3 regions of the Embleya sp. L77 genome follow, and region 1 is predicted to be linked to each of the others. Evidence: riboswitches for the same ligand, from Rfam matches in the RefSeq annotation. Region 1 holds a riboswitch; each other region holds the start of a gene.
The links. Region 1 has a riboswitch for cobalamin ahead of ACZOOI_RS19720 (ABC transporter substrate-binding protein). Riboswitches for the same ligand answer to the same signal wherever they lie in the genome.
Positions count from the first base shown of each region.

Region 2: linked by a shared signal. The riboswitch ahead of ACZOOI_RS28095 (ribonucleoside-diphosphate reductase subunit alpha) and the one ahead of ACZOOI_RS19720 (ABC transporter substrate-binding protein) in region 1 are both predicted to bind cobalamin.
Region 3: linked by a shared signal. The riboswitch ahead of ACZOOI_RS33730 (CoA-acylating methylmalonate-semialdehyde dehydrogenase) and the one ahead of ACZOOI_RS19720 (ABC transporter substrate-binding protein) in region 1 are both predicted to bind cobalamin.

Region 1 is NZ_CM145709.1:4,585,839-4,596,096, forward strand. Features, by position in the region: gene ACZOOI_RS19695 (pirin family protein) at 1-388, opposite strand, end outside; gene ACZOOI_RS19700 (LLM class flavin-dependent oxidoreductase) at 613-1,536, shown strand; gene ACZOOI_RS19705 (hypothetical protein) at 1,543-1,902, opposite strand; gene ACZOOI_RS19710 (ABC transporter ATP-binding protein) at 2,042-2,815, opposite strand; gene ACZOOI_RS19715 (FecCD family ABC transporter permease) at 2,812-3,969, opposite strand; gene ACZOOI_RS19720 (ABC transporter substrate-binding protein) at 3,966-4,952, opposite strand; cobalamin riboswitch at 5,188-5,425, opposite strand; gene ACZOOI_RS19725 (DeoR/GlpR family DNA-binding transcription regulator) at 5,620-6,423, opposite strand; gene galT (galactose-1-phosphate uridylyltransferase) at 6,571-7,731, shown strand; gene galE (UDP-glucose 4-epimerase GalE) at 7,737-8,702, shown strand; gene galK (galactokinase) at 8,696-9,808, shown strand.
Region 2 is NZ_CM145709.1:6,605,098-6,615,355, reverse strand. Features, by position in the region: gene ACZOOI_RS28120 (hypothetical protein) at 81-239, shown strand; gene ACZOOI_RS28115 (VOC family protein) at 383-760, opposite strand; gene ACZOOI_RS28110 (GNAT family N-acetyltransferase) at 960-1,784, shown strand; gene mug (G/U mismatch-specific DNA glycosylase) at 1,835-2,479, shown strand; gene ACZOOI_RS28100 (hypothetical protein) at 2,679-2,867, shown strand; cobalamin riboswitch at 3,225-3,471, shown strand; gene ACZOOI_RS28095 (ribonucleoside-diphosphate reductase subunit alpha) at 3,549-5,867, shown strand; gene ACZOOI_RS28090 (ribonucleotide-diphosphate reductase subunit beta) at 5,885-6,862, shown strand; gene ACZOOI_RS28085 (helix-turn-helix domain-containing protein) at 6,981-7,787, opposite strand; gene ACZOOI_RS28080 (zinc-dependent alcohol dehydrogenase family protein) at 7,921-8,934, shown strand; gene ACZOOI_RS28075 (alkaline phosphatase D family protein) at 9,199-10,258, opposite strand, start outside.
Region 3 is NZ_CM145710.1:840,783-851,040, reverse strand. Features, by position in the region: gene ACZOOI_RS33760 (S26 family signal peptidase) at 1-478, shown strand, start outside; gene ACZOOI_RS33755 (HAL/PAL/TAL family ammonia-lyase) at 444-2,117, opposite strand; gene ACZOOI_RS33750 (enoyl-CoA hydratase) at 2,359-3,135, opposite strand; gene mmsB (3-hydroxyisobutyrate dehydrogenase) at 3,132-4,064, opposite strand; gene ACZOOI_RS33740 (enoyl-CoA hydratase/isomerase family protein) at 4,061-5,140, opposite strand; gene ACZOOI_RS33735 (acyl-CoA dehydrogenase family protein) at 5,137-6,279, opposite strand; gene ACZOOI_RS33730 (CoA-acylating methylmalonate-semialdehyde dehydrogenase) at 6,284-7,783, opposite strand; cobalamin riboswitch at 7,982-8,151, opposite strand; gene ACZOOI_RS33725 (pyridoxamine 5'-phosphate oxidase family protein) at 8,221-8,694, opposite strand; gene ACZOOI_RS33720 (class I SAM-dependent methyltransferase) at 9,751-10,258, shown strand, end outside.

The sequences.
Region 1 (10,258 bases):
GCTCGCGCGGCGACTCCTCGGAGTGCGAGATCGCCCGGCCCGAGGTCATCAGCCCCAGTTCGCCCGGCCGCACGGTGGCGAGGCTGCCCAGGCTGTCCCGGTGGAGCACGCTGCCCTCGCGCAGCCAACTCACCGTCTGGAGTCCCAGGTGCGGATGCGGCGGCACCTGCATGCCGGGCTCGTCCGCGATGTCGTCCGGCCCGTAGTGGTCCACGAAGCACCACGCGCCGATCATCCGTCGACCCAGGCTCGGCAACAACCGGCGGACCATGGTGCTCTCGCCCAGCTGTACATCGCGCGACTTCAGCAACTCGCGGACGGGTTGGCCGGGCACATCGGCTCGGCCTCCGCACGTGGTCAGGGTCGGTCGGGTATCGAGATTGCTCATGGCGCCAACGGTACGCGGACCGGGAGAGGGCGCATTCGGCGCCGCGTGGCCGGGGCTGCGCGTCCGGACCTGCGTATCCGGCGCTGCGCGACCGGGGACGTGTGTCCGGGGCCGTGTGTCCGGCCCCGCGCGGGCCGGTCCGAGGGTGGGTTCTAGGATCGGCAGGAAACGGACGATCCCGCGAATTCCCCCGGGACTTCTCCCGGCCCGGAGGGACGACACGCGTGCGGCTCGGCTTCCTCACCCATGTGGCCGGCGCCGGCGGCGCCCGTACGGTCTACCGGGAGACCATCGAACTCGCGGTGGCCGCCGAGGAGTTCGGCTACGACTCGTTCTGGGTCGCACAGCACCACCTGGGTGCACAGGGCGCGTTGTCGCCGTCACCGTTCGTACTGCTCGCCGCGATCGCCGAACGCACCACCCGGATCCGCCTGGGCACGGCGGTCGTGGTGGGCCCGACCGAGCACCCGATCCGCCTCGCCGAGGACGCCGCCGTACTGGACACGCTCAGCGGCGGCCGGCTCGAACTGGGCCTGGGCGCGGGCTCCGACCCGGCCACATCCGAACGGTTCGGCATCGCGCACGAGAGCCGCCACGCCCGCCTCCGGGAGACCGTGGACAGCGTGCTCGACCTGTTGACCGGCGCCGACCTGGTCCCACCCGCACCCACGCTGCGCGACCGGATATGGCTCGGCACCGGCAGCCCGGACGGCATCGCCTGGGCGGTCGACCGCGACCTCGGCATTCTCTCCGGCCGCCGCTCCAGTGGCCCCGCCGGCCCGCTGCCGGGCGACCGCGAGGCGGCGGAACACCTGGCCCGCCACACCCCGGGCAGGGTGGCCCTGTCCCGCCCGGTCCACCCCGGCCCGCCGGACGCCCTGGCCGAGCACCTGCTCCCGTGGATCACCCAGGCCCACGCCGCCGGCCGCTTCCCGGTCGATTTCACGCCGGCCGACTACCTGGCAATCGGCAACATGTACACCGGTACCCCGGAATCCGTGGCCCGTTCCCTGCTGGCCGACCCCGGCTACCCCCACGCCACCGATCTCCTGTGCCACACCCAGCCCGCTCGGCTGTCCGCGGCCGAACTGCTGCCCGCGATGCGCCGCACGGCCCGGGAGGTCCGACCGCTGCTGGCCGCCGGATAGCCCGCGTCAGGCCGCCGGGCCGTTCTGGCTCAGGGCGAACGCGGTGGCCTGGAGGGCGATGGCGGCGAGGACCAAGGGGAGGGTGATCGTGGCGCGGCGGCCGCCGGGTCGGCGGGAGGGCCGCACCAGCGCGATCAGGGCGGTCACGAAGCTGATCGCGAACAGGCCGAAGACCCAGGGCAGTCGGGTTTCGTACCAGTCGCGGCACGCCTGGTTGGCGCAGGATTCGGTGGCGCCGCCGAAGCCGATCAGGACGAACAGGTCGGTCACGGCGACCACGACGAACGCGAACAGGCCGACGACGAACGCCGCCGCACGGGCGAAGCCGTCGCCGTTGCTGCCCGAGGTGGGAGGCGGGTAGGTCATGCGGGTCACGCTAGGCGGCGGGTCCGACGCGGGCATCCGTACAAGTACTCACTTTCCGCACGTCCGCGTCGGCCCACCGGAGCGGTGCCGAAGCAGCGCCGATGCGTACCCGGCGCACCCGCTCGATGCGCGCCCGTCCCTACAGCACCACCACCAACGGCGTCCCCGTCCGCGGGTGCGTCCGGATCTCCGTGTCGATGCGGTACACCCGCTCGATCGTCGGCGCCGTCAGGACCTCCGCCGGTGTGCCGCTCGCCACCTGCCGGCCGTCGGCCAGCAGGCAGATCCGGTCGCAGAACATCGCCGCCAGGTTGAGGTCGTGCAGTGCCACCAGCACACTCACGCCCAGTCGGCGGACCAACCGCAACAACCCGAGCTGGTGGTGGATGTCGAGGTGGTTGGTCGGCTCGTCCATCACCAGCAGGCCCGGCTGCTGCACCAACGCCCGTGCCACCAGCGCCCGTTGCCGCTCACCGCCGGAGAGCAGCGCGAACGGCCGCTCGGTCAGGTCGGCGAGTTCGAGCAGCTCGACCGCGGCCGTCACGATCGCCCGGTCGGCCGCGTCGTCCGGATCGAGCAGGCCCTTGTGTGCCGAGCGGCCCATCGCGACCACGTCCCGCACGGTCAGCGGGAAGTCGGTCGGCATGTCCTGGAGCACCGTGCCGATCCGCCGCGCGGCCCAGCGCGCCGAATGGGTCCACACGTCCGCGTCGTCCAGGAGCACCCGGCCCGAGGTCGGTCGGTTCACCCGGTACACGCTGCGCAACAGGGTCGATTTGCCACTGCCGTTGGGACCGAGCAGGCCGACCACCTCGCCGGGCCGCACGGTCAGCGACACCGCGTCCACCAGAGTTCGGTCGCCGATGGCGAAGGTGACCTCGTCCAGGACCAGGCGCGCTGCGGGTCCGCTCATCGCGCGCCCGCTTCCCGGCGCGCGTCCCGGCGCAGCAGCCAGACGAAGAACGGGCCGCCCACCAGCGAGGTCACGATGCCCACCGGCAACTCCTGCGGGGCGAGCACCGTACGCGCCACCAGGTCCGCGCAGATCGCGAACACCGCGCCGAGCAGCGCGGCCACCGGCAGCGCCCGCCGATGGTCGGCGCCGACCAGCAGCCGGACCACGTGCGGCAACATCAGGCCGACGAAGCCGATCACCCCGCTGACCGCGACCACGACCCCGGTGAGCACCGCGGCGAGCAGGAACATCCCCTGTCGGAACCGCTGGACGTCCAGGCCGAGCGCGGCGGCGCTCTCCTCGCCGGCCAGGAGCAGGTTGAGGTTGCGCGCCTGGAGGAGCAGTACGACCAGGCCGATCGCGAGCGCGAGGGCCGGTACGAGCAGCAGCGTCCAGCGGGCCGAGCCGAAGCCGCCCAGCGTCCAGAACAGCACCTGGGCGGCGAGTTGCGGATCCGGTGAGGTGAGCACGAGCAGGCTGGTCAGCGAGGACAACACGGCGCTGACCGCGACCCCGGCCAGGACCAGCCGTACCGCGGTGACCCGGCCGCCGGAGCGGGCCACCGAGAACACCACGAGCAGGGTGAGCAGGCCGCCGGCGAACGCGGCCGCGTTGAGGGTGAGCGCGCCGAGCGACAGGCCGCCGACCGACGCCACGCCCCAGCGCATCACCAGGACCGCGCCGCCGGCCGCGCCGGCGGAGACGCCGAGCACGTCCGGCCCGGCCAGCGGGTTGCGCACGATCGCCTGGATCACCATGCCCACCACGGCCAGCGTCGCGCCGACGACCGCCGCGAGCAACACCCTGGGCAGTCGGGTGTCGGCGATGATCAGGTCGTGGGCACGGCTCCAGGACGGTTGCACCCACGCGTCGCCGCCGATCCGGTGCGCGAGGATGCGCCACGTCTCCGACCACGGCACGGGCACCGATCCCACCAGCAGCCCGGCCGTCGCCGCCGCGAACAGCGCCACGAGCAGGGCGCCGACCACCAGCGGGAGCCGTACCCGGCCGCCCGGCACGTGGACCGGGCGGCGCGGGTCCGGCACCGCCGGCGGGCCGCCGCCGCGCAGGATGGCGACCCGTACCGTCGTCGGGTCCTGATCGATCGTCATGACCGGTCGGGGTGCAGCTGCTTCGCGAGTTCCTCGACCGCGTCCACGGAGCGCGGTCCGGGCTGGGCGACGGACAGCGAGATCACCGGAAAGGCGTTCGCGCGCAGTGCGGGTACGTCGGCGAGTACGGGAACGGCCCTGAGCGTGGTGATCTTGGCGTCCACCGACGGCGTCACGTAGTCGTAGATCAGCACCACGTCCGGCTTGCGTTCGGCGACCTGCTCCCAGGAGACCTTGGTCCAGCGCTCGTTCAGATCGGCGAACACGTTGGTGCCGCCGGCGCGGGTGATGATCTCGTCGAGCATCGAGTTGCCGCCCGTGGTCTGCGCGGCGTCGGCGCCCGAGTTGTACACGAACACCTTGACCGGCGTCGTGCCCGCGAGCCGCGCGGTGACCGCGTCGAGCCGTCGGCGCAGTTCGGCGACCGAGCGTTCGGCACGCTCGGGGACGCCGAAGATGCCGCCGATGGAGCGGAGTTCGTCGTAGAGCCGGTCGAAGGTGACCGGCGCCTTGGCGCAGCCCTCGGGGTTGAGGTGGGTCCTGACGTTCACTTCGCCGAGCCGGGCGCGGGTGTGGCCGGACGACTCCGAGAAGCCGTCGGGGTAGCCCGAGTAGACGAAGTCGGGTGTGGCTTCGAGCAGTTTCTCCAGTGAGGGCTGCGCGTCGGCGAGCACCGGGATGCGCGCGTACGCGTCCTTGTACCTGTCGCCGATGGTGCGGCCCTTGAGGTACGCGGTGCCCACCATCCGGTCGGCCAGGCCCAGTTCGAGCATCAGCTCGGTGGCGTTGGAGGTCAGCGTGGCGGCGCGTTGCGGCGGCCGGTCGTAGGTCGTGGTGACGCCGCAGTTGTCCGCGTCGGTGTACGGCTTGTAGGCGACGGGCGCGGGCGTGCTCGGCTTCTTGTCCTGCACCGCACCGCCGCATGCGGTCGCGAACAGCGCGAGTGCGGCGACTGCGGCGGCCCACGGGCGGGTGCGGGCCATCGGCGTCGGCATCCGCCCACGTATCGGTGTCCGTATCCGCCCAGGTGTCCGCCCCGGTTTCGGTGTCGGTATCCGCCCCGGTTTCGGGGTCCGTGTCAACATTCGTGTCGGCATCGTCGAAGCTCTCCCTTGCGAGTCCTCGTCGGGGAACTCGGGAGGGAGCGCGGCGCCGGACACCGTGCGGCGCCGTCGTCCGACGGACCCGCCCGCGAGGTCCCGGAAGTCCGCGTGCGCGAGGCGAACGCGGGCGACGGCAGGTCTTCGGACTCGTGGGCGGGTTCCGATCGCCACGGGTGTGGCCGGATTTCCTACCGGTCGCCGCTTCCCGGATCCCGTATCACCGGGCCCAGTGCGTGATGGCGACTTTCGTTCCCACTTACCGCTGCGGGGCAGTTCCGGATTCGCACCGGATTCCCTCTTGCGACACCCGGAATCGGTCGAAGCCGGGTGAACCGTTCGCAAGGGCAGCCTAACCATGGTCGATTCGGCGGCCGAGCGAGGGGGCTGCGCGGGTCGCCGCAAGCACGGGTCAGCCGGGCGCGGATCGGCCCGACGCGGGTCGGCGGTCGAGGCGGTTCGGGTCGGGCCGATCCGCGCGAGGTCGGCCCGGGTGAGGTCGGCCGACCGAGTCGCCCGGAGCCCGCGGCGCCGCCCGTTGCTTCGGCCGCTACTCGGCGACCAGGATCTCCAGCCCCACGTCGCGCAGCGCGTCGAGCGTGTCCGGGTCGGCCGGTCCGCTGGTGATCAGCAGGTCGATGTCCGCCAGCGGGCACACCTCGGCGAGTTCGACCCGGCCCAGTTTCGACCCGTCGGCGACCACGACCCGACGCCCGGCCGCCCGCAACATCGCCCGCTTGGCCTCGGCCTCGGGCAGGTTCACGTTGGTGATGCCGCCCGTGGGGTGCACGCCGTTGCAGCCGAGGAAGACCGTGTCGGCGTGGATGCGCTCCAGGATGTGGTCGCCGAGCGGATTGATCAGGGAGTGCTGCAACGGCCGCAGGGTGCCGCCGGTGACCACGACCGAGAACCGGGGGATGGCCCGCTCCAGCTCCAGGGCGATGGTCAGCCCGTTGGTGAACACCACGAGGTCGCGCAGGTCGTCGCGGTCCACCAGGGCCCGGGCCACGAACGTGGTGGTCGTACCCACGTCCAGGACCACGCTCTCGGCCGGCGACACCAGCGCCGCGGCGGCCTGCCCGATCAGCGTCTTCGCGGGTGATGCCGAGGTCAGCGCCTCCTCGAAGGACGGCTCGACCCGGGGATCGCGGCCGGTGAACATGGCGCCGCCGCGGACCCGGCGCAGCCGGCCCTGGCGCTCCAACACCTCCAGGTCGGCCCGGACCGTCACGCGCGAGATGCCGAACGCCTCGGCCAGGTCGGTGACCTTGGCGAAGCCTCGATCCGCGATCGTCGCGGCCATCCGGGCGCGGCGGCCTTCGGCGGGCAGACCGTCGGTGTCGTCGTCAGGCATGGGCGCCATCTTGCGGACACCTTCCGAAACTTGTCAAACCGCAGGTGGGGCCGGGCGGATGGCGGCGGGATCGCGACAACGGCAAGCATCCTGGCTGTCATGACTTTCTCATTGACAAGTTTTGGAAAGCTTTGCAAGATTGAATACATGAAGAAGACGCAGGCCGTCATGGCCGACGGTCGCGAGATCGTCTACTACGACACGCGGGACGACGCGGTCCGCACCGCCGTCGACACGCGTGATCTCGCCCCCGTGGTCAGCGGCTCCGAGATGCGCTACGACCGACTGCTCGACGAGTGGGTCGTGGTCGCCTCGCACCGGCAGACCAGGACCCACCTGCCCGCCGCCGACGCGTGCCCGCTGTGCCCGTCCACGCCCGAGCGGGCCACCGAGGTCGCCGAAGCCGACTACGAGGTCGTCGTCTTCGAGAACCGCTTCCCGTCGATGTCCGGGTCCTCGACCTCCGGCCAGGCAGCCCAGGCAGCCCAGGCAGGCCAGGACCCCTCGAATCCCGTCGCCGGCGGTGCCGCGGCCGGGCGGCCCGAGCCCGGCTGGGACCACGACCCGTTCCCGAGCCGGCCGTCCGGCGGACGGTGCGAGGTGATGTGCTTCACCCCCGAGCACGACGCGTCCTTCAAGGACCTCACCCCCGAGCGGGCGCGCCTGGTACTGGACGCGTGGACCGACCGCACCGCCGAATTGTCCGCGTTGCCCGGCGTCGAGCAGGTGTACTGCTTCGAGAACCGCGGCCGGGAGATCGGCGTCACGCTGCCGCACTCGCACGGGCAGATCTACGCCTACCCGTTCGTCACCCCGCGCACGGCCACGATGATCGCGAGCACGGCCGCGCACCGGCACCGCACCGGTCGCAACCTGTTCGAGGACGTGCTCGCCGCGGAGCGGGCCGACGGATCGCGGATCGTGGCCGAGGGCGAGCACTGGACCGCGTTCGTGCCCGCCGCCGCGCGCTGGCCGTACGAGGTGCACCTGTACCCGAACCGCCGCGTGCCGGACCTGCTCGCGCTGGAGGAGGCCGCGCGCGCCGAGTTCGGCCCGATGTACCTGGATCTGCTCGGCCGCTTCGACCGCCTCTTCGACGGCGAGCCCGCGCCGTACATCGCCGCATGGCAGCAGGCACCGGTCCGCTCGGGCCGGGTCGACTTCGCGCTCCACCTGGAGCTTTTCTCGATTCGACGGGCACCGGGCAAGCTGAAGTACCTTGCCGGGAGCGAATCGGGGATGGGTGTGTTCATCAGCGACGTACCGCCGGAGACCGCGGCGGCACGACTGCGGGAGGTCGGCGAATGAGGCTCATGGTCACCGGCGGCGCGGGCTACGTGGGCAGCGTCGTCGCCGCCCACCTGGTCGCGGCCGGGCACGACGTGGTGGTGCTCGACGACCTGTCCACCGGGCATCGCGACGCGGTCCCGGACAAGGCGGTGTTCGTCGAGGGCCGGGTCCAGGACGCCGCCCGGCACCTGGACCCGTCGTTCGACGCGGTCCTGCACTTCGCCGCGTCCTCCCTGGTCGGCGAGTCCGTCACCGGGCCGGCCGGGTACTGGCACAACAATGTGGGCGGCTCGCTCGCGCTGCTGGACGCGCTGCGTACGCACGGCGTCACCCGCTTCGTGTTCTCCTCCACCGCGGCCGTCTACGGCGCTCCCGAGGTCTCGCCGATCACCGAGGACGCGCCGTGCGCGCCGACGAACCCGTACGGCGCCTCGAAACTGACGGTCGATCACCTGATCACCTCGTACTGCGCCGCGTACGGCCTGCGGGCGGTGAGTCTGCGCTACTTCAACGTCGCGGGCGCGTACGGCCGGTACGGCGAGCGGCATGCGACCGAGACCCACCTGATCCCGCTGGCCCTCCAGGTGCCCAACGGCACCCGCGGCTCGGTCGCGCTATACGGCACCGACTACCCGACGCCGGACGGGACGTGCGTGCGCGACTACATCCACGTCGCCGACCTGGCCGACGCGCACCTGCTCGCGCTCGCCGCGACCGGCGAGGGCGGCGCCGCGACCGGGCACCTGATCTGCAACCTCGGCAACGGGACCGGCTTCTCGGTCCGGGACGTGGTGGACGCGGTCCGCACGGTGACCGGCTGCGCGGTACCGGCGCACGAGGCGCCGCGCCGGGCGGGCGATCCGCCGGTGCTGGTGGCCGCCGCCGACCGGGCGCGCGACGTGCTGGGCTGGCGGCCGACCCGGACCTCGCTGGAGGACATCGTGGCGGACGCGTGGACGTTCCTGCGGGACGGCGAGGCGGCGTGGTGAGCGAGTTCCGCGTCGAAGGCGTCTGGGCGGCGCCGGGCCGGGTCAACGTGATCGGCGAACACACCGACTACAACAACGGGTTCGTATTGCCGATCGCGATCCCGCACACCGCGCGTGCCGCCGTCGGGCGGCGTACGGACGGCCGGCTGCGGCTGGCATCCGGGCACGCCGGGAGCGAATCGGTCGACCTGGCGATCGCCGACCTGGCGCCCGGCGTACCGGACGGATGGGCCGCGTACCCGGCGGGTGTGGTGTGGGCGCTGCGCGCGGCAGGGCACGAGATCGGCGGAGCCGACATCAGGATCGACAGCGACGTGCCGGTGGGAGCGGGGCTGTCCTCGTCGGCGGCACTGTCCTGCGCGGTCGTGCTGGCGCTCGACGACCTGTACGAACTGGGCCTGGATCGCGTCGAGTCGGCCCGGATCGCGCAGCGCGTGGAGACCGACTTCGTGGGCGTCCCGGTCGGCATGCTGGACCAGATGGCCTCGCTCGGCTGCGTCGCGGGCCACGCGTTCTTCCTCGATTGCCGCGACCTGACCGGCAGTCACGTCCCGTTCGACTGCGCGAGCGCGGGGTTGCGGCTGCTGGTGATCGACACCCGGGCCCGGCACGCGCTCGTGGACGGCGGGTACGCGGAGCGCCGGGCCTCCTGCGAGGAGGCGGCGCGACTGCTCGGGGTGCCGTCGCTGCGCGAGGTGGCCGATCCGGACGCGGCCCTCGCGGCGCTGCCGGACGGGCCGTTGCGCCGTCGGGTGCGGCACGTGCTCACCGAGAACGCGCGTGTGCTGCGTGTGGTCGAGGCGTTGGAGGCCGGCGATGTCCGGGCGATCGGGCCCGAGTTGACCGCGTCGCATGCGTCGATGCGGGACGACTACACGATTTCCTGCGCCGAACTGGACACCGCCGTGGACACCGCGCTGGCGGCGGGCGCGCTGGGCGCCCGGCTGGTCGGCGGCGGCTTCGGCGGCTCGGCCATCGCGCTGGTCGACGCGGACCGCTGCGCGGCGGTCGAGGAGGCGGTCGAAAAGGCCTTCGCGGCCCGCGGCTTCACCGCACCGCGGTTCTTCCAGGCGGTGCCGTCGGCGGGCGCACGCCGCGAATCCTGACCGACCCCGGGCCCGACTCCACATCGGGCCCGACAGCACCACCCTCGGGCGGCCGAACGACCATCACGGTCGTACGGCCGCCCGATCCGCGGTCGGGGACCGGAGGCCGGCGGTGATGCCCAAGGTCCCCCGCGACCCTCACGGGTGTCACCTCGCGTTCCCTCCGCCGCCGGCTCCGCTCGGACATCGTCTCCAGGCAGTCGGCCTGATCTCTGGGGGCATCTGCCGCCGGGTGGTGTCCACCGGTTATCCGCGACGACGGCCGGTCGCAAATCACCAACATCGACCCTCGCGCCTTGGTACCGGGTGTACCCGATCGCCCATCCACCGGCAAAAGATCGGCGCAGGGCAGGCCGAAGGGCTTACGCCAGGCCGGATGTATCCCTGCTCGGCGTACCGTGACGAAGGCAACCTTCCAACTGGCAGGCCATGCCTCCGGAGGCTCCTGCT
Region 2 (10,258 bases), 2.0 Mb from region 1:
CGGACTCGGGCAAATACCTGATATCGGCGCCCTCGGGGGCGCCGGGCCCGTCTGTCCGGGCTTCAGGGAGGGATCACGACATGAGTTCGCTGTCGAAGACGCTCAAGAAGATCCAGAGTTACATCCGCCGCAATCCGCAACAGGTCGAGCAGGGCCGTCGGCTCGTGCGCGACCGCCTCGGCCGCCGCCGCGGCGGTCGCGGGCAGGGCCCGGGCAACCCGCCGAGCAACCCGGCCTGATCCGACCGACCGGGGCGAACGCGCCGCGCTCGCAGGCGAATCCGGCGCGCGCGCCCCGGCTCCCGGGGTCGAACTCGCGCGCGGCTCCCCGAAACCCGTACGGCGACCTCGTGTTCATCCCCGCGGTCGGGCGGGCGCGGTGCTCATCCGATCAGGGTCTGCTTGGCCCGCACGACGCAGAATTCGTTGCCCTCCGGGTCGGCCAGTACGGTCCACGATTCGGTGCCGGTCTGGCCGACGTCCACGCGGCGGGCGCCGAGCGCGACGACCCGCTCGATCTCCGCCTCCCGCTCGCCGGGTCCGGCACCCGGGGTCAGGTCCAGGTGCAGCCGGTTCTTGATCGTCTTGACATCCGTGACCGGCATGAAGCAGATGCCGATCGGCGCGCCCGGCTCGGTCCCGATGACCACCTCGCGCTCGCGCTCCGACAGGATCTCCCACCCCAGGACGTCGGCCCAGAAACGGGCCAGGCCCGGCAGATCGTGTGCGTCGATGACGATGTGGTGCAGGGAAATGGCCATGCCCGCCATTGTGTGCCGCACCATCGCTCGGTCCAACGGAATTACCGCCCGCGGGCGGGCCCGTGTCACCTGCCGTCCGACCACCGGCGCGAGCGCGTGTCGGCCCGGCCCCAAGGGTGCCGACCGCCACGTGCTCGACCCGTCCCCGCCGGGCCCACCGGCCGGAATCGAAGCGGACGGGCGTGTCACACTGGCCCGCATGCCGAAGTCCGCCGCAGAGGTGCGCGCCCAGTTGGAGACGTTCTACGACGCGGTGGCTCGCCGGGCCACGCGTACGGAGACGTTCGGCGGGTTGACCCTGTTCATCCGGGAGGGCCAGGGATGGCCCCGTTACGCACGACCCACGCTCGGCAGCTCCGTCGAGCCCACCGCCGCGGACGTCCGCGCGGTGCGGGCGCGGCAGAGAGAGTTGAAAGTGCCCGAGTCGTTCGAATGGGTCGACGAGACCACCCCGACGCTGCGGGCAGCCGCGATCGAGGCCGAGTTGCACGTGCACGAGCACCCGCTGATGGTGCTCGACCCCACCGAACGACCCACCGAACGCCCGGACCTGCCGGACCTGGTGACGGTGCGTCGGGTCCGGGCGGACGCCACCGATCTGGCGATCGTGCACAGCGTCGCGACGGTCGGGTTCGCCAACCCGGGCACCGCTTTCGGAACCGACGGCCCCACCGAGCGGGACACCACCGCCCTGGGCCAGGACCCGAACCTGCTGTCCTACCTCAACGAGCGGCTGCGCTCCGGCGAGACGGTGATGTTCGCCGCGTACAGCCCGGCCGGACCCTTGTGCGTGGGCAGCTACCAGCACCTGTACGACACGGCCGAGATCGTCGGCGTGGCCACCCTCCCCGCGGCCCGACGCGGCGGCCTCGCGGCGGCGGTGACCTGGGAGCTGGCCGGGCATGCGCTCGACGGCGGGAACGACACGGTGTTCCTGTCGGCGGGCGACGAGGACGTGGCGCGCATGTACGGCCGACTCGGCTTCCGGTCGGTGGGCACGGCGCTGATCGCGGAGGCACCGTGAGCGCCGCGAAAGAGCCCGAGCCGGGCCCCGCGAAACCGCTCGTGTTGCCCATCCCGCCGGGCCGCAATCCCACCGCCGCCGAGCTGGCCGCCGCACACGGGCGCAGCATCCCGGACGTCATCGGGCCCGACCTGCGGGTGTTGTTCTGCGGGATCAACCCGGGCCTGTGGTCCGGCGCCACCGGCCGGCACTTCGCCCGTCCGGGGAACCGGTTCTGGCCCGCGCTGTACGCGTCCGGGTTCACACCTCGCCTGCTCGCTCCGACCGAGCAGGACGAGCTGCTCGCGCTCGGTCTCGGCATCACCAACGTGGTGGCCCGCACCACCGCCCGCGCGGACGAGTTGACCAGGGACGAGTACATCGCGGGCGGCGCGGCGCTCACGGCCAGGGTGCACAGGTACCGACCGGCCTGGCTGGCGGTGTTGGGCATCGGCGCCTACCGGACCGGCTTCGGCCGGCCGAAGGCGGTGGTCGGCCGGCAGCACGAGCGGATCGGCGACACCGGGATCTGGGTGCTGCCGAACCCGAGCGGCCTGAACGCGCACTGGACGGCGGCGGCGCTGGGCGAGGCGTTCGCCGAACTCCGCGCGGCGAGCGATCCGAACTCCTCGGGCGCGGGCGGGGCCGCCGAGGGCCGCGCGGCCCCGGAAGCCCCGGCGGGCCCGGAGGGACGGGGCTCCTCGCCGCCGGCGTGAGCCGGCCCGGGTCGGCGACCCCGCGCGACGGCGCGCCGTCCACCGATGCCCGATGCGCGATGCCTGGAGCCCGGGTTCTCGCGTTCCCGGGCGAGTCGGGTCCGTTTCGACTACCTATATCCGAGTCGATACGTCAATCGACCGAGTGGCATCACCCGGTTGGTGGTTACTTCACGCCCCCTCGCGCGGTTGGATCGGCATGAAGATCCTGCGGGCCCCGTTCGGGCCGTGGCCCACCGAGACGATCGAGACCCCCGTCTACGAGGCGTTGGTCGCGGAGTGGCGCGACTCGGGCCGGGAGGTGCCGCGACCGGTGGACCGACCGCACGACCGCCCGGCCCGACACGCCCGCCCGCCGCACTCGGGGCCTCGGACCGGCCGTCCCTGAGCCCGCGCACCGCCCGCGCCCGCGACGCACCGCCCGACCGCCTCCGCCGCCCGCCGAGCGCGGCGCGGCGACCCGTTCTCGGGTCACCCCGGCCGCCGCCCTCGCGCGGATTCGGCAGGTCCCACGACACCGCGCCGCCCGGCGTGTCGCGCGACCGCTCGACGCGGTGCACGCGAGTACCGTCGTGCCGGGTATCCGGCGGGGATACGGCCCCGCACCGCCCGCCGGGCACCGCGCACCCGGCGCCCGGGGGCCGCACCGCCGGGGGCGTGCCCGCCGGCGGTGATCCGTGGTACGCCGAGAACCGCGACACGACACAACACCTGGGGGTGCAACGACCACCCGGCCACTACATATATGCTCTGCGACGCAGCTGGTTCGCCGTTCCTTCAGTGGAAGGGCGACGCGAGAGGGAATCCGGTGTGAAGCCGGAACTGCCCCGCAGCGGTGAGCGGGAACGAACGTCGTCATGGAGCGCCGAACGCCGAGAGGCATTCGGGAAGCGACGACCACTAGGTACTCCGCGGCCCGCCGAGCACGCCGTGCCCGGTGGTGCCCCGGCATGCCCGCGAGTCCGAATACCTGCCGGCTGCCCGTGCCTTCGGGCGCGGGGTCACCTGTACGTACGAGCTCGCGAGGAGAGAGCACGTGACCGTTGTGGACAGCGTGGGCGCGACCCGGATGCGGATCGACGAAAGCCCCGAGGACCAACTGGCAACCCTGGTGCGCACCCAGGCGCGCGATCTGCCGGAGGTCGATCCGGATCGGGTCGTCCGCCGGGTCGTCGCGGGCCTGAACGAGGGCGCGGACAAGGGCGCCGCCGCGGACCTGGCGGTGCGTACCGCCGCCGAGCTGATCGCCGAGGAGCCCGCCTATTCGCGGCTCGCCGCGCGGCTGCTCGCCGGCCGGATCGCGGACGAGGCCCTGGCGGCCGGCGTCACCTCGTTCAGCGCCGGCATCGCGCTCGGTCGCCGGGAGGGCATCATCGGCGCGGAGACCGCGGCGTTCGTCGCGAAGCACGCCGCCGAGCTGGACGCCGCCGTGGACGTCGAAGGCGACCGTCGCTTCGAGTACTTCGGCCTGCGCACCGTGTACGACCGCTACCTGCTGCGCCACCCGGTCTCGCGCAAGGTGGTCGAGACGCCGCAGCACTTCCTGCTGCGTGTGGCGTGCGGCCTGGCCCAGGAGCCCGGCGAGGCGATCGGTTTCTACCGGCTGATGTCCTCGCTCGCCTACCTGCCCAGCTCGCCGACGCTGTTCAACTCCGGCACGGTGCACACCCAGATGTCCTCGTGCTACCTGCTCGACTCGCCCAAGGACGAGCTGGAGTCGATCTACGACATGTACGGGCGGATCGCCCGGCTGTCGAAGTTCGCCGGCGGCATCGGCGTGGCGTGGTCGCGGGTGCGTTCGCGCGGCTCGCTGATCCGCGGCACCAACGGGCACTCCAACGGCATCGTGCCGTGGCTCAAGACGCTCGACTCGTCGGTGGCCGCGGTCAACCAGGGCGGCCGGCGCAAGGGCGCGGCCTGCGTGTACCTGGAGACGTGGCACCCGGACATCCTGGAGTTCCTCGAACTGCGCGAGAACACCGGTGAGGACGCGCGCCGCGCGCACAACCTCAACCTGGCCAACTGGGTGCCGGACCTGTTCATGCGCCGGGTCGAGGAGGACGGCGTCTGGTCGCTGTTCGACCCGAACGAGCTGCCCGAACTGCCCGATCTGTGGGGCGCCGAGTTCGACCGGGTCTACGAAGCCGCCGAGCGGGACGGCCGGTTCGTCCGGCAGATGCCCGCGCGCGACCTGTACGCCCGGATGATGCGCACGCTCGCGCAGACCGGCAACGGCTGGATGACCTTCAAGGACGCGGCCAACCGCACCTGCAACCAGGCCGCGGAGCCGGGCAACGTGGTGCACCTGTCCAACCTGTGCACCGAGATCCTGGAGGTCACCAGCGACGGCGAGACGGCCGTGTGCAACCTCGGCTCGGTCAACCTCGGCGCGCACGTGGTCGCCGGCGAGGGCATGGACTGGGACAAGCTGCGCGCGACGGTCCGCACCGCGGTGGTCTTCCTGGACCGGGTCATCGACATCAACTACTACCCGACCGACCAGGCCGCCGCGTCCAACCCGCGCTGGCGCCCGGTGGGCCTGGGTCTGATGGGCCTGCAGGACGTGTTCTTCACCCTCGGCATGCCGTTCGACTCGGTCGAGGCACGCGAGCTGTCCACGCTGATCTCCGAGGAGATCTACCTCACCGCGTTGGAGACCTCCTCGGCGCTCGCCGAGGTGCACGGCCCGCACCCGGCCTACGCCGAGACGCACGCCGCGCGCGGTCGGCTCCAGCCGGACCTGTGGGAGGGCGTCCACCCGACCCAAACCAAGCGTTGGGATGCGCTGCGCGACCGGGTCGCCGAACACGGCCTGCGCAACTCGCTGCTCGTGGCGATCGCACCGACCGCGACCATCGCCTCGATCGCGGGCGCCTACGAGTGCATCGAGCCGCAGGTGTCGAACCTGTTCAAGCGCGAGACGTTGTCCGGCGAGTTCCTCCAGATCAACGCCTACCTGGTGCGCGAGCTCAAGGCCCGCGGCCTGTGGACCCCCGAGGTCCGCGACCGGATCAAGCGCGCCGAGGGCTCGGTCCAGGGCATCGCCGAACTCCCCGAGGACGTGCGCGAGTTGTACCGCACCGCGTGGGAGCTGCCGCAGCGCGCGCTGATCGACCTGGCGGCGGCCCGCTCGCCGTACATCGACCAGTCGCAGTCGCTGAACCTGTTCATGGCCGACCCGACCATCGGCAAGCTGTCCTCGATGTACCGCTACGCGTGGTCCACCGGTCTCAAGACCACGTACTACCTGCGCTCGCGCCCCGCGACGCGGATCCAGCAGGCGACGGTGCCGGCGCAGGCCTCGGCCGCGCCGGTCGAGGAGATCTCCGACCTGGAGGTCATCGCCTGCTCGCTGGAGAACCCCGAAGCCTGTGAGGCGTGCACGTGAGCCTGCTCGATCCCGGAATGAACCTCACGCTGCGCCCGATGCGGTATCCGGACTTCTACGAGAAGTACCGCGCGGCGATCCGCAATACGTGGACGGTCGAAGAGGTCGACCTGCACAGCGACCTGGCCGACCTGGACAAGCTCAGCCCGGCGGAGCGGCACCTCGTGCAGCGCCTGGTCGCGTTCTTCGCGACCGGTGACACGATCGTGGCGAACAACCTGGTACTGAACCTGTACCGGCACATCAACTCACCCGAGGGCCGGTTGTATCTGTCGCGGCAACTCTTCGAAGAGGCCGTCCATGTGCAGTTCTACCTGACCCTGCTCGACACCTACATGCCCGACCACGAGGAGCGCGAGCAGGCGTTCGCCGCGGTCGAGCACATCCCGTCGATCCGGCGCAAGGCGGAGTTCTGCTTCCGCTGGATCGACTCGGCGATGGGCCTGGACCGGCTCGAATCGCGGGAGGACCGGCGGCAGTTCCTGCTCAACCTGATCTGCTTCGCGGCGTGTATCGAGGGCCTGTTCTTCTACGGCGCCTTCGCGTACGTGTACTTCCTGCGCTCGCGCGGCCTGCTCAACGGGCTCGCCTCGGGGACCAACTGGGTCTTCCGCGACGAGTCGGCGCACATGGACTTCGCGTTCGCCGTGGTGGAGACGGTGCGGGCCGAGGAGCCCGACCTGTTCGACGACGAACTCGCCGAGGACGTCCGGCGCATGCTGGCCGAGGCGGTCGAGGCGGAGACGGCGTTCGCCGAGGACCTGCTCCAGGGCGGCGTGTCCGGGATGACGGTCACGGACATGCGCTCCTACCTGGAGCACGTGGCCGACCGGCGGCTGGCCCAGCTCGGCATGGCCCCGGTCTACGGCTCGGCGAACCCGTTCGGGTTCATGGAGCTTCAGGACGTACAGGAACTCTCGAACTTCTTCGAGCGGCGGGTCTCCGCCTACCAGGTCGCGGTCACCGGCTCGGTGTCCTTCGACGAGGACTTCTGAGCCCGAGGCGTCGTGCTCGACGAAGCCGCCGTGCCGTCCCCTTATCGGGACGGCACGGCGGTTTCGCGTTCTCCCGCCGTGCGGCCGACGCGCCGGCGGTAGGGGGAAGGGGCTGGGCTCACGAGCGTTCGGCCGCCCGACGGCGCAATGCCGTGGCCGTGGCCTCGTCGGCGGGGAGGAATGCCTCCAGGTGCAGTTCGGCGAGGGTGACATCGGTGGCCGTGGCGAAGGACGTCAGCGTGGTCAGCAGGCGCAGTTCGCCCGGGCCCTCGGGGTCGCGCAGGCGGAGCGGGACCGCGAAACCCAGGTGGTCGGGCCCCAGTTCGGCGTCCGGGACGTAGCCGCGCAGCTCCTCGATGAAGGCGTCCAGCAGCGGGTCCGGGCTGCGCAGCGCCTGGGCGCGCATGTTCTCCAGTACGTGGTGGCCCCACGCGTTCAGGTTCCGCACCCGCGGTGCCATGCCCTCGGGATGCAGCATCAGCCGCAGCATGTTCATCGGGGCGCGGAGCAGGTCCGCGGACGCTCCTTCGGTCAGCACGTCGATCGCCGCGTTCGCCGCGACGATCTGCCCGTACGGGCGCAGCACCATCGCCGGGTAGGGCAGGTGGCCTTCGAGCACCGCACGCAGCGCGTCGTGGACCGGGCGCAACATCGGCGCATCCAGGTCCGATTCGGGGAAGACCGGTGCGTATCCGGCGGTGTGCAGCAGCGCGTTGCGCTCGCGCAGGGACAGGCCGAGCGACTCGGCCAGTCGGATGATCATGGTTCGGCCGGGGCGCGATCGGCCGCTTTCGATGAAGCTGAGATGCCGTTGGGAGGTCTCCGCGCGGGCGGCGAGTTCGAGTTGGCTCAGTCGCCGGGCGGTGCGCCAGCGCCGCAACTCGGCGGGGAAGTCCGGGCCGGGGGGCCGGGTCGTCGTGCTCATGAGGCAGTTCTAGGCAGCCGAGGGTATCTCCGGCAATTCCCTCGGGGGAATTGTTCGGCTCCGGAGCCGGTCACATGATCGTTGCCACGGCCCGCCGAACGGGGCGGGCCGATCGGTCGAGGGAGGAAACCCGATGAAGAGCTACCACCTGCGGCCCGGCGCCGGCATCGAGGGCATCACGATCCGCGAGCACGAGCAGCCGGAGCCGGGCCCCGGTCGGGTGCTGGTCCGGGTCCGGGCGACCTCGCTCAGCCTGCGCGAACTGCTGGTCCTGGACGGCGATTACCCGCTGCCGGTGCTGCCCGACACAATCCCGGGCTGCGCCGGGGCCGGCGAGGTGGTCGCGATCGGCGCGGGCGTCACCCGGGTCCGGCTCGGCGACCGGGTGGCCGCGACCGTGTTCCCGGACTGGATCGACGGGCCGTTCGCACTCGACTACGCCGCGCAGTTGGGCAGTTCGCGGGACGGGATGCTGACCGAGTTCGCGGTGGTCGGCGAGCAGGCGCTCGTACCCATCCCCGAGCACCTGTCCTTCGAGGAGGCCGCCGCCTTCCCGCTGACCGCGGTGACGGCGTGGAACGCGCTGACCGGGAGTCGGCCGCTGCTGCCCGGCGAGACCGTGCTGACACTCGGCACCGGCGCCGTATCGCTGTTCGCGGTGCAGTTCGCCAAGGTGTTCGGCGCGCGGGTGATCGCCACCACGTCGAACCCGGACAAGGCGGCGCGGCTGCGTGCGCTGGGTGCGGACGAGGTGGTCGACTACCGCGAGCATCCGCGCTGGGGCGAGCAGGTGCGGCGGGTGACCGGCGGACGCGGTGTCGACCGGGTCGTCGACGTCGCGGGCAACCTGACCCAGTCGCTCGCGGCGACCGCGCTCGGCGGCGAGATCGCCTTCGTCGGACACTGGCTGGGCGCGGACGCCCCCGACGCATCACCCTCCGCGTCGGCCCTGTTCAACGCGGGCGCCGTGCTGCGTCCGCTCGCGGTGGGCAGCCGCGCGCAGTTCGAGGCGATGAACCGCGCCGTGGAGGCTGCGCAGCTGCGCCCGTCGATCCACCGCGAGTTCTCCTTCGACGAGGTCCCGGAGGCGCTGCGCTACTACCGCAAGGGCGGCTTCGTGGGCAATGTCGTGATCGGCCACCGCTGAGCATGTGCAGCCCGGCGGCGGGGGGCTGCACAGGGGCGCGGCTCCGTCCCCGAAGCACGTACCGCCCGGGGCAGGGCAGCGCTTGGGGGCACGGCGCCGCCCGGGAGGAGGCCCGGCCGGGAGGGAGGGGCCGGCCGGGGCAGGGCACCGCTTGGGGGCACGGCACCGCCCGGGAGGGGCCGACCGCCCGCGTGGGGCCCGGCCGGGAGGGGGCCCGGCCGGGCAGACCGCCGCCCCTCCGCCTGCGCCGGGACGGCCGGGTGCTCACCGCTCCCGCAGTGCGGCCCGGCCCACTCGGCGCAGGTGCGCCGCGCGGCCTCGTCGGCCGCCCTCGGCGCGCTCCAGTGACAGCTCGGCCCGGCGGCCCCGGAGCGTGAGCGTCATCAGGTGGTTGCCGAACCACGGGCCACCCAGCTTCGTCCACTCGACCGGCAGCGGGGCCAGCCGCGCATGCCGGGCCAGCACGTGTCCCAGTCGGGTCGCGATGCGGCCCCAACCGAAGCGGAAACCGATCCGAATCGCCGGCGGCACCGAGTTGTGCACCGGCGAGCAGGTCAGCTGGTAGACCCGGGCCGACTCGCCCGGATCCTCCCCGGCCCGCGGCCCCTCCCCCGGGACGAGCCAATACACCTCGGCCGCGTACACGTGGTGCACGTCCCCGGACAACACGCACACGGTTGCCGGCACCGGTCCACCCGACCGGGGTCCGTGCAGTGCGATCCGGCCGAGCAGCGCGGACAACGCCGCGAACGACTCGCGAAAAGCGGCCCAGTGCTCCAGGTCGCCGGCCCGCCGCAGCCACTCGCTCCATTCCGCGACCCGCGGTCCCCGGGCGCCCGCACACAGCGCCTCGTTCCACGACTCCAGGTCGTGGATGCCGTGCGGCAGCAGCCAGGGCAGCGAGGTACCGATCAGCAGGTGGTCGTAACCGCCCTCGTCCGCCTGCTCGGTGATCCAGGCCAGCTCGTCCGCGCCGATCATCGCCCGGCCGTCCCCGGTCAACACCCGGCCCGCGCGCGAGTCGATCATCAGCAGCCGGGTGCGGCCGAAGTCGCGTCGGAAGCTCCACCGGGTGGTCGCCTTGCCCTCCGCCTCCGCATCCGCCCGCAGCGCGAACTCGTGCAGCAGCGGCCCGACGTCCTCGCCCGGCGCCGCCGCCCGGACGGCCGCGAACAGTTCGTCGCGCGCCAACGCGGCCGGGTCCAGGTTGCCCAGGTGCTGATAGATCCAGTACGACGCGAGCGCGCCCGCGATCCGCTCGGACCACCAGTCGGTCGCGGCCATATCGGTGCGCCACGCATGCGAGGTGTTCCAGTCGTCGATC
Region 3 (10,258 bases), on a different replicon from region 1:
GGTGCTGGTGCGGCGACTCGGCCGGCGCGAGCCGGCCGGTTCGGTCACCGGTCGGGTCGTGGTCGCCACGTGGCGACCACCCTCGGGTGCGCCACCGGGAGAGCCCGCGGCGCCGCACACGCGGCCCGACGGGCGAGCCTGCGCGGCGCCCGATGCCCGCGGCCGGATGATCAAACGTGTCGTGGCCGGCCCCGGCGATCCGGTTCCCCGGGGCCTGGACCCGGCCCTCGCCGCCGAGGCCGGCCGACCCGTGCCGCCGCAACGGTTCGTCCTCCTGGGCGACAACGCCGCGTACAGCCACGACTCCCGCCACATCGGCTACCTCGAACGCGCCGACATCCTCGGGGTCGTGATCCGCGGGCTTCGACCCCGCCGCCGAACCGGCCCCGGCGGGCGGCCGGGGCCGGAAGTGCCGCCCGGGCCGTCGGTTCAGGCGGGCGGGCTCAGGATCCGTCGGGACGCAGGGCGCCGTGGGTGACCATGTCGATGGCGGCGTCGACATCCGGGGTCAGCCAGCGGTCGTCGCCGAGGGCGGGGACCCGTTCGCGGAGTCGGTGGTGGAGCGCGTCGGTGGCCTTGGCCAGGGGCAGGTCGCCCATGGTGGGTCGGGCGAGGTCGATGCCCTGGGCGGCGAGCAGGAATTGCACCGCGAGCACGATCTCGGCGCGGGAGAGGTTGTCGTCGAGGTTGCGCACCGAGGCCATGGCCATCGTGTTGTGGTCCTCCTGCCCGAACTTCTCCGGGCGCGAGAGCACTCCGGCCGGCATGGCGCGGGTCTGCATCTCGGGGATCAGGGCCGCTCCCACGGTCTGTACCTGCACCAAGCCGGAGTTGAGGCCGACCGGCGGGCCGGCGAGGTTGTCGGGGAGCCCGTAGCTCCACTTGGAGGCGATCAGGCGACCGGACAACTCGTGGGAGAGTACGGCGACATCGGTGATCTGGGCGTTGAGGGTGTCGATCGCGTGCCCGATCTGGGCGCCGTCCCAGTTGCCACCCATCACGAACTCCCAGGTGTGATCCGGGCGTTCGAACAGGAGTGGGTTGGACGTCGAGGCGTTGGCCTCGCGGGTGATGATGGTCTGGGCCTCGTCCAGTGTCTGGCGGGCGGTCGCGGTGATGTGCGGGGCGGCGCGGACCGAGACCGCGTCCTGCACGCGGGGGGACTTCTCGCCGTACCTCTCCCGGCCCTGTTCGGTCATCCACGCGCTGTCCCCGGTCAGTTCGCGCAGCCGGGCGGCCTCGTGCTCCTCGGCCGGGATGCGGCGTTCGGCGTGGGTGCGCTCGTCCAGCGAACCGGCCTCGGCGCGAGTGGCCTCCAGGAACAGGGCGAATGCGCCGCGGAATTGGTCCAGGAACCGTTCGGCCCGGTCGGCCGACGCCGTGTAGCGGGCCGTCAGCACACCGCTGCCGCTGATCAGCGGCAGCGTCTCGCCCGCCTCCAAGGGGAACTCGACCGGCAGACCGGCCTGGCGCAGGATCTCGGCCGCCCCGCGTGTGGGCCCCTCGCGCAGCCGGGCCGTGCCCGCGTCGCCGGTGAGCACGAGCCCCGCGGCGGCCATCGGCTGAAGGTCCCCGGTGCCCAGGGATCCGATCGAGGGCATCACCGGGGTCACGCCCGCGTTGACCAGCGCCAGCATGCGTTCGACCATCTCGGGCCGCACCCCCATCCGGGCCCGGGCCATCGCGTTCGCCCGCAGCACCAGGGCCAACCGGGCGACGCCGGGCGGGAGTTCCTCGCCGGTGCCGGCCGCGTGCGAGCGCAGCACCCGGCGTTGGAAGTCGCGCTGCTCGGCGTCGGTGAGGGGGCGGTCCTTGAGCGGACCCAGCGCCTGGTTCCAGCCGTACACGCGTTGGCCGCGGCTCAGCGCGAGCAACCCACCCTCGCGAGCCGCGCGCATGCGGTCGGCGGCGGCCGGCGCCAGTTGCACCGGTCCGGCGTTGCCGTGCAGCACCGCCCGCATCTGGGCCACGGTCAGGTGGTTCCCGTCGAGGGTGATTCCGGCCGCCTTCTTGCCGCCCGTGGGTGCGACCGCTTGCGCGGCGTGCCGGGGTGCGGGGCCGGCCGAGCCGGTCACCAGGGCCGAGGACACGGCGACGGCCAGGACGACTCCGGTCAAACGCCGGCGCCGCGCGGGGCCCGAGCGCCGGCGGGAGGCCGCCGCGTCGGGCCGGGATGCCGCACGGCGGAGAGAGAGGAAGACATTCACGTCATGGCCATCGACCGATCACCGGGATACTTGAATAGTCGGATGAACAGTGACATTCGAGACCGATCGCATCGCATGGGCCCGGCCGTCCGGGGTGGGTACGGACGGCCGAGGACGTCGGGCGGCGGCGCCGCCCGACATCCCGGTCGACTCAGCGGTGGGTGAACGACGGCGAGCGCTTCTCGGTGAACGCCGCCATGCCCTCCTTCTGGTCCGCCGTGGCGAACGTGGCGTGGAACAGCCGACGTTCGAAGCGCACGCCCTCGGCCAACGTGGTCTCGAAGGCGCGGTTGACGCTCTCCTTGGCCATCATCGCGATCGGGGCCGACATGCCCGCGATGGTCGCGGCCGTGGCCAGCGCCTCGGTGCGGAGGTCGGCGGCGGGGACGACGCGCGAGACCAGGCCGGCGCGTTCGGCCTCGTCCGCGTTCATCGTGCGACCGGTCAGACACAGGTCCATCGCCTTGGCCTTGCCGATCGCGCGGGTCAGCCGTTGTGAGCCGCCGATGCCCGGGATGACGCCGAGCTTGATCTCGGGCTGGCCGAAGACGGCGGTGTCGGCGGCGAGGAGGATGTCGCACAACATGGCGAGTTCGCAGCCGCCGCCGAGCGCGTAGCCGGAGACCGCGGCGATGGTGGGCTTGCGGACGTCGCCGAGTCGATCCCACGCGGAGAACCAGTCGGAGAGGTAGACGTCCATGTAGTCGTTGGGCTGCATCTCTTTGATGTCCGCGCCGGCGGCGAAGGCCTTCGCGGACCCGGTGATCACCAGAGCGCCGATGTCCGGGTCGCGGTCGAGCGTGGTCGCGGCGTCGACGACCTCGGCCATCACCTGCAGGTTGAGGGCGTTGAGCGCCTTGGGACGGTTGAGCGTGATCAGCGCGGTGCGATCGTGACGCTCGACCAGGATGGTCTCGTACTCGGTCATGCCGGGTGGTTCCCTTCGCCGGTGGCGGTGGCGGCTGCGGTGTGGTCCCTGATGGTGTGGATGACGGCGGAGAAGTCGCGCTCGGCGCCGCCGTTCTCGGCGAACGCCGCGTACATCTCGGCCGCGTGCAGGCCCAGTTCGGCGGACACGCCGCCCGCGCGGATCGCGTTGGCGGCCAGCCGCAGGTCCTTGGCCATCAGGGCTCCGGCGAAGCCGGGTCGGTAGTCGTGGTTGGCGGGACTGGCCGGTACCGGTCCCGGCACCGGGCAGTTCGTGGTCAGCGCCCAACACTGTCCGGAGGCGGCCGAGGCGACGTCGAACAACGCCTGGTGGGACAGGCCGAGGTGCTCGCCCAGCACGAACGCCTCGCTCACCGCGATCATCGTGGCGCCCAGGATCATGTTGTTGCAGATCTTCGCGGCCTGTCCGGCCCCGGGCGGACCGCAGTGCACGACGCGGCGCCCCATCGCGGTCAGCACCGGCTCGATCGCGGCGAAGTCCGCGTCGTCGGCGCCGACCATGAAGGTGAGCGTGCCGGCGACCGCGCCGACCACTCCGCCGGACACCGGCGCGTCCAGGGCGCGGCGCCCGGACGCGCGTACCGCCTCGTGCGCGGCGTGTGCGTCGGCGACGTCGATCGTCGAGCAGTCGACGAACACCGCGCCGGCGGGTGCGGCGGCCAGGAGGCCCTCCGGGCCCCGGTAGCAGTCCAGGACGTGTGCCCCGCCGGGCAACATGGTGATCACCACGTCCGCACCGGCGACGGCCTGCGCGGGCGACCCGGCGATCCGCACACCGCCGTCCCGGGCCTGCTCCAGGGCCTGTGGGGCCAGGTCGAATCCGGTGACGACGTGTCCGGCCGCGACCAGGTTGGCGGCCATCGGGCCGCCCATGTTGCCCAGCCCGACGAAGGCGATGGTGTCGGTCATCGGCCGGCCTCCGAGGTCGCGGACGCGAGTTGCAGGCTCGACGCACCCTCGGCCGGCGCCCGGAAGAAGCGGGCGACGTCCTCGGGCCGCACGGCCTCCAGCGTCGCGGGCGACCAGCGTGGCGCACGGTCCTTGTCGATCACCTGGGCGCGGATGCCCTCGACCAGGTCGGGCGCGCTCAGCGCCGCGCTCGACACCCGGTATTCCTGCTCCAACACGGCCTCCAGGGAGCCGAGTTCGCGAGCCCGGCGCAGGCTCGCCAGGGTCACCTTGAGCGCGGTGGGCGACTTGGCGCGGATCTGCTCGGCGGCCTGCTTCGCCGCCGGTTCCCCGCTGTCCTGGAGGCGATCGAGAATCTCCTCGACGGTGTCGCACGCGTAGCAGGAGTCGATCCAGGAGCGGCGCTCGGCGAGTTCGCCGGCCGGAGCCGGCTCGGTGAACCGCGCGACGACCTCCGCCGGGTCGCGCGTGGCCAGCGCCCCGATCACCGCGTCGAGCCGATGCGAGGGCACGAAGTGGTCGGCCAGGCCGCAGGCGATGGCGTCGCCGGCGCCGATCGCGGAGCTGGTCAGTGCCAGGTGCGTGCCCGACTCGCCCGGAGCCCGGGCGAGCAGGTGGGTGCCGCCGACGTCGGGAACGAACCCGATTCCGGTCTCCGGCATGGCGACCGTCGAGCGCTCGGTGACGATGCGCAGCGCGCCGTGCGCGGAGATGCCGACCCCGCCGCCCATCACGATGCCGTCCATGACGGCGATGTACGTCTTGGGGTAGCGGGCGATGCGGGCGTTGAGCCGGTACTCGTCGCGCCAGAAGTCCAGGCTCGCGGTGCCGCCGGCGACGGCGTCGGCGTGGATGGCACGGATGTCGCCGCCCGCACACAGGCCGCGCTCGCCCGCGCCGGTGATCACCACCAGCCGTACGCCGTCGTCGTGTTCCCACGCGGTGAGCGCGGCGTCGATCCGCCGAACCATGTCGTGGGTGAGCGCGTTGAGCGCCCTGGGCCGGTTCAGCACGATCCGGCCCATGGCCGCCTGCCGGTGGGTCTGTACCGGGTCCTGCTCGGTGGTGGGGGTCATCGGGCCGCTCCGATCAGTCCGCGCGCGACGATCACGCGCATGATCTCGTTGGTTCCTTCGAGAATGCGGTGCACCCGCAGGTCGCGCACGATCTTCTCGATGCCGTAGTCGGCGAGATAGCCGTACCCGCCGTGCAGTTGCAACGCGCGATCGGCCACCGAGAAGGCGGTGTCGGTGGCGAACCGCTTGGCCATCGCGGACAGTTGCGCCGCCCTGGGATCACCCTCGTCGAGCGAGGAGGCCGCGTGCCACACCAGCGTGCGGGCCGCTTCGAGTTCCGTTGCCATGTCCGCGAGTTGGAAGCGCAGGGCCTGCGCGTCGATGAGCCGCGAGCCGAACGCCGCACGGTCGGTGAGATGGCGCACGGAGGCGTCCAGTGCGGCCTGCGCGCCGCCCAGCGAGCATGCGGCGATGCCGATCCGGCCGCCGTCGAGGGCGCCCATCGCGATCCTGAACCCGTCGCCCTCGGCGCCGAGTCGGTGCGTCGCGGGCACCCGCACGCCGTCCAGGACCACCTGGCGGGTGGGCTGCGCGTGCCAGCCCATCTTGCGCTCGTTCGGCCCGAAGGACAGCCCGGCGCTGTCGTCCTCCACGACGAACGCGGAGATCCCGTCGGCGCCGTCCGCTCCGGTGCGCGCCATCACCACGTACACCGCGGAGGATCCGGCGCCGGAGATGAACTGCTTGACGCCGTGTAGGAGATAGTCGTCGCCGTCGCGGGTCGCGCGGGTGGTCAGCGCGGCGGCGTCCGAGCCGGCTCCCGGCTCGGTCAGGCAGTAGCTGGCCAGATCGTGCATCGAGCACAGACCCGGGAGCCAGCGTGCGCGCTGCGCCGGCGTGCCGTGCCGGTCGATCATCGAGGCGACCATGTTGTGGATGGAGTAGTAGGCGGCGATGGTCGGGCAACCACCGGCCAGCGCCTCGTAGATCAGTGCGGAGTCGAGTCGATTCAGCCCCGAACCGCCCCGATCCTCGCCGACGGTGATGCCGCCGAGGCCGAGATCGGCGCCCTTGCGCAGGACGTCGACGGGGAAGTGGCCGGTGCGGTCCCATTCGATCGCGTGCGGGGAGAGGTGTTCGCGGGCGAAGTCCCGGGTGGTCTCGACGATCGCGAGCTGGTCGTCGGTGAGTGCGGTCATCGGGTCAGTCCATCGTGGGGATGTCGAAGTTCGCGCTCTCGCGCGCGGTGGACGGCCAGCGCGACGTGATGGTCTTGGTCCGGGTGTAGAAGCGGATCGAGTCGGGACCGTGCTGGTTCAGGTCGCCGAATCCGGATCGCTTCCAGCCGCCGAAGGTGTGGTAGGCCACCGGCACCGGGATGGGCACGTTGACGCCGACCATGCCGGTGTTCACCCGGCGGCCGAAGTCGCGGGCGGTGTCGCCGTCCCGGGTGAAGATCGCCACGCCGTTGCCGTACTCGTGCTCGCTGGCCAGGCGCAGCGCGTCCTCGTAGGAGGCCGCGCGGACCACGGACAACACCGGGCCGAAGATCTCCTCCCGATACACCCGCATCGAGGGCGTCACGTGGTCGAACAGCGACGCGCCGACGAAGTAGCCGTCCTCGTGGCCGGGGACGTGCACGTCGCGGCCGTCGACGAGCAGCTCGGCGCCTTCGGCGACGCCGATGTCCAGGTAGCCGTGCACCCGTTCGAGTGCGTCCCGGCCGACCAGCGGGCCGAAGTCGGCGTCCGGGTCGTGGGAGGGGCCCACCCGCAGGGTGGCGATGCGCGCGACGAGCTTGTCCACCAGCGCGTCGGCGGTCTCGGCGCCGACGGGAACCGCCACCGAGATGGCCATGCAGCGCTCGCCGGCGGAGCCGTATCCGGCGCCGATCAGCGCCTCGACGACCTGGTCGAGGTCCGCGTCCGGCATCACGATCAGGTGGTTCTTGGCGCCGCCGAAGCACTGGGCGCGCTTGCCGTTCGCGGTGGCCGAGGTGTACACGTACTCGGCGATCGCGGTCGAGCCGACGAAGCCCAGGGCCTGCACGCGCGGGTCCTCCAGGAGCGTGTCCACGCTCTCCTTGCCGCCGTGGACCACGTTCAGCACGCCGGGCGGCAGTCCGGCCTCGAGGAAGAGTTCGGCCAGGCGCAGCGGCACCGAGGGGTCGCGCTCCGAGGGCTTGAGCACGAACGCGTTGCCGCATGCGATGGCCGGGGCGATCTTCCACAGCGGGATCATCGCGGGGAAGTTGAACGGGGTGATGCCGGCGACCACGCCGAGCGGCTGGCGCAGCGAGTGCACGTCGATGCCGGTGCCCGCGTTGTCGGTGAACTCGCCCTTGAGCAGGTGCGGAATACCGATGGCGAACTCCACGACCTCCAGGCCGCGTTGCAGGTCGCCGTGGGCGTCGGCGATGGTCTTGCCGTGCTCGGCCGACAACAGTCGGGCCAGCGACTCGCGTTCGGGTTCGATCAGTTGCAGGAAGCGGGCCAGGACCCGGGCGCGCCGCTGCGGGTTCCAGTCGGCCCAGGCGGGCTGGGCCCGCTCGGCGTCGTCGATCGCGGCCAGGGTGTCGGCGCGATCCGCGAGCGGAACGCGTGCCTGTACCCGCCCGGTGTTGGGGTCGTACACGTCGCCGAACGCGCCGGATGCGCCGAGGACGTGCTTGCCGCCGATGAAGTGGGAAAGCTCGCGGATCATGAACGACCTGTCTCTCGTCAGGTGCGATCCGGAGGCGGGGCATGGCCCGACCACGCAACGTCGGCGCGGGTGCGCGTGGTTGCCCGGGCGGGTCGACGTCGAAGTGGTCAGGAGAACCTGGGGAGTTCGACGTTCGCAGGATCATCCGGGGCGGGTGCGCAGGCCGGTGTCATGCGTGTTTGCTCCATCCTCGTGGACAACACGGATATACCCGCGGCCGGTATCCTGACTTCCGGATCTACGCACGATGCCCGCCTTCCCGGCCTTCGCCAGTGGCTTGGTGCTGCGGCAGCGCACTCCCCGGTCACAGTGGCGGGACCATGTCGGATTCGCACCGACTTCCCTGCACCGCGGACCTTGTTGTTGAAGACGATATAGTCGGACGTCCTAGTAAGTCCAGCCGGCCCGGTCCCGGTGACCGCGGCCGGCCGGGTGCCTCAGGGGACGGGCGGTGGCTTCCGGGCGTCGGGAAGGTTGGGTCCTGCGGGCGTCCCGGCGTTGTGCCGGCGTTCGGCGACGAGTCCGGTGACGAATTCCGTGGTGACCCGAATCCACACCGTTTCCGCGTCGTCGCCGTCGATTTCGGGGAGCAGGCGATCCAGGTGCGCCACGGCGGAGGCATCGCGGACCCGGGAGGCGTGGCCCGTCACCGTACTCGTCCAGCCGGTTTGTGCGGTGCGGTCGATGCGGTCGGCCTGGAACGCGACCACGGCGTCGAGTGCGGCCTTCGCGAGGGGCGAGTCGGTCGGAGCCCGAAACACCACGCACTCCCGGTCGAGGGCGAACGCCACCAGGTGCACGGCCGGAAGGGCGCCCTCGCTCACCACGACGCGGCCCAACCCCGCGCCCGCCATCAGGGCCAACGCCTCCTGGCGCCCGAGGGGGCGTTTCATCACGGCGTGTTCGCTCATGTCTCAACCCTCGAATCCCGCGCGGGCGCCGACACGGGGTCGAACGGCTCGTGCCGGTCGATTCCCGCATGTCGCGCCGGGCCCGACGCCCCGCGCGCTCGACCGCGCGTCCGCTCTCCCGGACCCTGACCTCAGCCTTCCGCGCGCCCGACGCCCACACCAGGGCCGACCGGCCCGGTCCCGCGGGCCCAACGGCCGGTTGCCGCCGGGACCGGGCCGACCTCGTGGGACGGGAACCTTGCGAACGCACGGAGGCGACGGCGAGTTCGCCCCGGGCGAGCCAGGAACGACGGGGCGCTGCGCGACCGGACGCAGCCCGGGGCAACCCGGCGCAGCGCGGACGCGGGCCTGAGCCCGGCCGCTTCCCCGGGCGATGGGTACGGCGGCCGGGCCGATCATGGGTGCGCACGGAGCGACGTCGATCGGGTTCGACCCCGTGGCTACGAGAGCCTGCCCGCTGCGCCGGCCCGCACGCCCGACTCTGCTCCTCGTTCGCAACGTCGGGCAGAGCCGTTCGGCCCGGTCGGTTTCGGCGAAGGTCCCTTCGTGTGCGCGCGACCGGGAGGGGACACCCCCGAGACGGAAACGGATGGGCGCACGAACGGTGCCTTGGCCACCGACGGAACCGGGCTCGGATCAGCGTTTGACATCGGCAAGTTGCTGCACGTGCGTTGCATGTGGTCGAGGGGTCTCCTACGCTCCAATCGGCTGCATGGGGACGTCGAACACAGGAGCGCGCGGCGGACCGCCGACCGGCTCGCCGTGAGGTCCGAGGGCGTACGTTCCCACGAGGACGCGCCCCGCTCGTGCCTCCGCACTCCGTCCGCGGCGTGCGTCGCGGGCCGAGTGGTCGGGCACGGATGCACACGCGACACCGGGCATCGGTGCGTCGTCGTCGGGTGTGGCCGCCCACGATGTGATCCGCGGGACGGGAGCAGGTGTGGGGCGGAAGCGAATCACCGCGGTTGCCCACCCTGCCGCGCCGCCGGCCCGATCCCGCCCGCCCATCCGGCCGCCGTGCGGCGACCGGACGCCTGCCAGGAATCCGAGGCACCGATGACCGACCTCGCATCGCTGCACGCCCACTACGCCGCGACCCCCGACGGCCGCCCCAGCCGCTACCAGGCATGGGAAGTCGGCCGCGCCGTGGGCGACTCGATCACCCCGGCCACCTGCGACCCCGAGTACCGGACCTGGATGGTCGCCCATCTGGCACGCCTGCTGGACCGAGGACGCCCCGACTCCGCGCTGCTGAGCCTGGGCTGCGGCAATGCGATGGTCGAGGCCGAGCTGGTGCGCGCGGGCCACCGGGTGCTCGCCGTGGACGCCCTGCCCGAGGCCGTCGACCTCGCCCACCGCAAAGGCGTGGACGCCGTCTGCGCGGACGTCCTGGTCTGGACGCCGCCGACCCGCGCCTGGACCGTCGTCTACGCCGACGGCCTGGCCGGCGACCTGCACCGGTACACCCGGGGTCTGGGCCCGGCCCTGGAACGCTTCCACACCTGGTCGCAGCCCGGCATCGGCAGCCTGGTCCTGTCCGACGACCCGCTGCACGTCGATCCCG